One region of the Arthrobacter sp. Z1-15 genome, then DNA from elsewhere that is predicted to be linked to it. Evidence: predicted binding sites of a transcription regulator. Region 1 holds the regulator's gene; the other holds the start of a gene.
The links. The regulator Rex, encoded in region 1, represses fermentation and respiration genes when NADH is low (regulators of the CRP and FNR family bind a similar motif). The targets are predictions, from matches to a motif close to CTTGTGAANNNNTTCACAAG.

Region 1 (2,389 bases):
GATCATCGGAACGGTTTTCGCCTCGCTGTCCGCCGTCGGGGTGCTGCTCTCCCTGGTGACCGGTCTCGCGTTCTCCTCCCCCATGGAACTGGTCTCGCTGCTCGCTTCGCTTGCCGGGATCGCCGGAATCGTCATGCTGTACCGCCCGCAGGCGCAGCCGTACTTCCAGAAGCGGCCCCGCTTCGGTCCCTACTACTAAACCCGAGCGCTGCTCAACCTGCACAAAAGGTTCCGCACAAAGGGCCGGCCCGGAATGGGGCCGGCCCTTTTTGGTGCCCCGCATGCCTCAAACCGCTGACGCTGGTCACACCGCGGAAGAAGCGCTGTAGCGTTTGATGACCCGCCGGGACCGCAGCGATTGCCTGGCGCGGAGCGTATCCCTTTTTTTGCAAAGGCGGCACCCGAAGATGAGTTCACTTCCTGCTTCCCCCAACCCTCAAAAGCGCCGTGTATTTGGCCTCGGCCGAAAGGCCCCGGGCTCGCCGGGCGTCCGGCTTCCTGCTGCACACCGGCGCGCGGCTGCACCATCGGCAGCAGTGCCGTTATCAGCAGCAGCCCCGCCGGCGCCGCCGGCACCACCCGTCCCGGAAGAGACCGCCGCGGTGGAACAGCCCGCCGGCACCGGCGCTCTGTCAATCCCGGACCCGCCGGCCGCTGCCCCTGCGCCGGCTGTCCCGGCCCGGATTCCCTACAGCGAGTGGAAGGGCCCGCGGCCACGGATCGTGGGTTTCGCGTTCGTCCTGATTCTGGCTGCCGGCGTCATCAGTCTCTGGGGAGGGGTCCGGGCCAGCCGCAGCCCCGTGACCGAGCTGCCGTCCAACGCGGCCCAGCTTGAGAAACTCGGCGTGGATGCCGGCGAGTATGCCGCTGCCCTGCAGGTGGTCACTCTCGCGTCCTCGATCGTGGTTTTCGGCATCTATCTGCTGGTCGCCGTGCTGGTCAGGGAAGGCAGGAACTGGGCACGCATTGGCGGCTCGGTCCTAGCCGCCGCGGGTCTGGCGGGCGCGGCAGCTGCCGGCTCCGTTTTCCAGGCCCTTGCCGTGCTGGCAGCAGCCGGCGGCCTCGGGCTGCTCTACCGGGGTGACTGCAGCAGGTACTTCCGCCCCAGGCGCAGCCAGTACCTGAGCATGTCCTGACGGTTCAGCCGGCTCCCGGACCTCCGGCTGAGAGCTATGTTGCCAACCGGGCCCGGGCCTTGGAGGCGATGTCCGAGACCTGGGCCCGCTGCGCATGGTAGGCCAGGATCTGCAGTTCGGTGGCCAGGTCAACCTTCCGCACCTGGACGTGGTCCGGGACCTGCAGCAGCACGGGCGCAAAGCTCAGGATGCTGGTGACGCCGCACGCAACGAGGCGGTCGCACAGGTCCTGGGCCACCTCCGCGGGAACGGACAGGACGGCCATATTGGTCCGGGTCCGCTCCAGCACGCTCTCCATGGACTCGACCGAGCTGACGCGCAGCCAGCCGACTTCCTGGCCGATCAGCAGCTGGTCCGCGTCGAGCAGGGCCACCACTTCGAACCCGCGGGAGCCGAATCCCGGGTAGCCGGCCAGCGCCCTGCCGAGGTTTCCGGCCCCGACAATGGCTACCCGCCAGCTGCGGGTCAGGCCCAGCGCGGAGGCGATCTGTTCGCTGAGGTAGGACACGTCGTAGCCGACGCCGCGGGTGCCGTATGAGCCCAGGTAGGACAGGTCCTTGCGGAGCTTCGGGGAATTAACACCCGCCGCTTCCGCCAGTTCATCTGAGGACACACGCTCGTTCCCCTCGGCCAGCATGCCGCTCAGCGCCCTGAGGTAAATGGTCAGGCGGGCGAGCGAGGCAGGCGGAATGTGCCGGGCGGCTGCACCGGCAGACCGGTCGGATTCCTCGGAGGTGCTCACATGTGCCTATCGGTTGTCGGTGCTGTCCGGATTTCCCACTCTAAGCCCGCGGCCGGAGGGGACAAAGCTTCCGCCGCTAGGCACCCAGAAGACGTCGAAGACGGGTTTCGTCCAGCTGCCAGAAATCGCGCTGGATGCCGTCGATCAGGAGCACGGGTATCTCTTCACCGAAACGGGAGGTCAGGTCCGCGTCCCCTTCGATGGATTGTTCGCGCCAGCCGATGCCCAGGTCAGAGCGGATCCTCTCGAGAACCTCGCGGGCTCCTTCGCACAGGTGGCAGCCCGGCCGGGTGAGCAGGAGGAGATCAGGATGCGCATCTGTTGAGGTCATACCTCTAAAATAACCGCCCCGTCCGGTTTCCCCGGAACCCGCAAGGGGCGACGGTGCCCCGGAGGACTTTTTGCGTAGACTCAGTGGTATGCCCAGAACCACCGCAGTACGAGCCGCCGAGCCTCTGGCTCCGGCGGTCAAACCCGGCGAGGCTGCGTTTTTCGACGTCGACAACACCCT
Region 2 (2,389 bases), 780 kb from region 1:
GGTCTGTCCGGGTGAGCGGTCGTAGATCCAAAACAGGGTGATGCCCATGTGGACCAGCCATAGCAGTTCGGGCAGGTCATCCCGGATGGCCAGCGGGGGCTGCGGACGCGACACGGTGACGGCCTGCCGGAACAGCGCGATTGATTTCGCCCGCCCGACGCCGTCGTCCGCCGTGTTCCGGCGGCTCCGGCGGTCGGCAGCCGACGACGGCGACGGCGGCATGGCCAGCCGAAGGAAATGCGCCCCAAAGTCGTGATAGGGCTCCAGGATGTCCAAGTGGGCCAGCAGGATGAGCTTGAGGTGTTCGCCCAGGTTGTGTCCTTCGCGCAGCAGCGGCAGGGCACGGGTGCGGTGCTCGTCCTGAAGCTGCCGGTACAGCTCGGCCACGAGTTCATCCTTGGACCGGAAATAGTAATAGGCGTTGCCCACCGATACGCCTGCAGCTTCAGCGATGCTTCGCATGGTGGTTTTGGCGTAGCCCAGCGTGCGGAAGAGCTCGAGCGCTGAATCGATCAGTTGCCGCCTGGTCTGTTCGCTCTTGACCGTGGCGGCCATCAACACTCCTTGTGTTCAGTTGTATGCCCTCAATCTGCCCGGCACGCCCGCAAGTACATCACATTTTTGAACGTGTTCAAAAAGATGATGGTGCAGAGCGGCGGTGATCCTGCAAAGGGGCCGCGGCGGTGTTGCGCTCCGGAACGTGGCAGAATTGACGGCGGCCCTGACAGGCCGCCCGGTGCAGCGGGCACAGTGCTAATACAGCCGGAGACAGCTCAGGCGAACCACTACGAAACGGAACTCTCCATGCACACCTCCACCGGCGTCGATCCGGCGCCCGCCCCGGCCTTTGCGGCCCGTGGCAGCTCGCATTACGACATCATCCTGACGCTCATGTGCGTGGTGATTGTTATTTCCAACATCGGGGCAACCAAAGGTGTGGTGCTCGGGCCAATCTTCGGCGACTTCAGCATCGTCACCGACGGCGGCTTCTTCCTCTTTCCGCTGGCGTACATCCTTGGGGATGTCATCAGCGAGGTGTACGGCTTCAAGGCCGCACGCCGGGCAATCTTCACCGGATTCGCCGTGTCCGCGGCGGCTGCCCTCAGTTTCGCCGTGATTATTGCGCTGCCCGGATTCGATGATGAGTACGGGCAGGCCAAGCAGGCGGCACTGGAACTGGCGCTGGGGCCGGTCTGGCAAATCGTGGTGGCCAGCCTGCTGGGCTTCCTGGCCGGCCAGACACTGAATTCATGGGTGCTGGTGAAGATGAAGGAGCGGTTCCGTGAACGGGCCTTGATCGGCCGGCTCATGGCATCCACCGGTGTCGGAGAGTTCGCGGACACCCTGATTTTCTGTGCCATCGCTGCGCCCGTCATTGGCATAACCGATGCCGGCGGGTTCATTAACTACGTGATCTTCGGATTCGTCTACAAGACCCTCATCGAGTTCTTGTTTGTTCCGGTGACCGCTGTGGTTATCAAGGCCATCAAGAAGCGCGAGCCGAGTTACCAGGCCGCTGCAGCTTCTGCTCCGCCTGCCGGGTAAGGGCCCTGCGGTGGGGCGTTAGGCCTCCTGCCGCCTCTAGCGTCTTTGCTGGCTGTACCGGCTACCGGCTACCGGCTGCTGGCTGTACGGCCTGCTGGCTGTACCGGCTGCTGCGGCCTGCTGGACGGCAGTGTTCCTGTCCGGCAGCGGGAGCGGCTCGCCCGGCACGCGATCTTCCCCGTGCCCTTTTGCACCTGCCCTTTTTGCTCTAGCGTCACATCCATCGCCGTGCGGGCAGCAGGATGCTGCTCAGAGTTGGGCAGGGGCACGGCTGTCGGGAAAGACGCGGTTGAGCGACACGCCTCACGACATAGTTGAGGGGCGCGATTGAGCGCCGCGATTGAGGAGGAACGGCATGCAGGACAACGACAGCAGCAGCAATGACGGCACCCGGAACGATTCCGCGGCGGAAAAACAGAACAATCCCGCGGTAAAAGATCCTGGACAGGACACCGCCGGACGCGATGCCGCTGGCGCGGCAGGTGCCGGGGAAGCTGCCGACAACGAAGGCTTCCATGCCGGTCCTTCAGCTGACGAGGAATCGGCACCCGGCAGCGGGACCGGTGCTGCCTCCGGCGGGCCGGAAGATCCGCCCGAAACGGAACAGAGTCCGGTCGAAGAACAGGACCCGGACCAGAATCCGCCGCTGCCCCGAACTTGGAACTAGGGGCCCGGCCCCGAAGCTGGAACTAGGGGCCCGGCCCCGAAGCTGGAACTAGGGGCCCGGCCCCGAAACCGAACAACCCGAACAGCCCGGCCAGCCCGAGCACATCAGAACGCACGGCCAAGCCCGGCAAGCCCGGCAAGCCCGGCAAGCCCGGCAAGCCCGGCAAGCCCGGCAAGC

Region 2: a site for Rex is predicted at 619-638, ahead of M1D40_RS01405 (queuosine precursor transporter). Genes of this name have one in related genera too.

Annotation. Positions count from the first base shown of each region.
Region 1 covers NZ_CP096454.1:3,405,821-3,408,209, forward strand. Annotated here, with positions in the region: gene M1D40_RS15775 (hypothetical protein) at 1-199, shown strand, start outside; gene M1D40_RS15780 (hypothetical protein) at 603-1,136, shown strand; gene M1D40_RS15785 (redox-sensing transcriptional repressor Rex) at 1,171-1,878, opposite strand; gene M1D40_RS15790 (glutaredoxin family protein) at 1,955-2,209, opposite strand; gene M1D40_RS15795 (HAD family hydrolase) at 2,298-2,389, shown strand, end outside.
Region 2 covers NZ_CP096454.1:278,390-280,778, forward strand. Annotated here, with positions in the region: gene M1D40_RS01400 (TetR family transcriptional regulator) at 1-555, opposite strand, end outside; gene M1D40_RS01405 (queuosine precursor transporter) at 805-1,545, shown strand; gene M1D40_RS01410 (hypothetical protein) at 1,901-2,212, shown strand.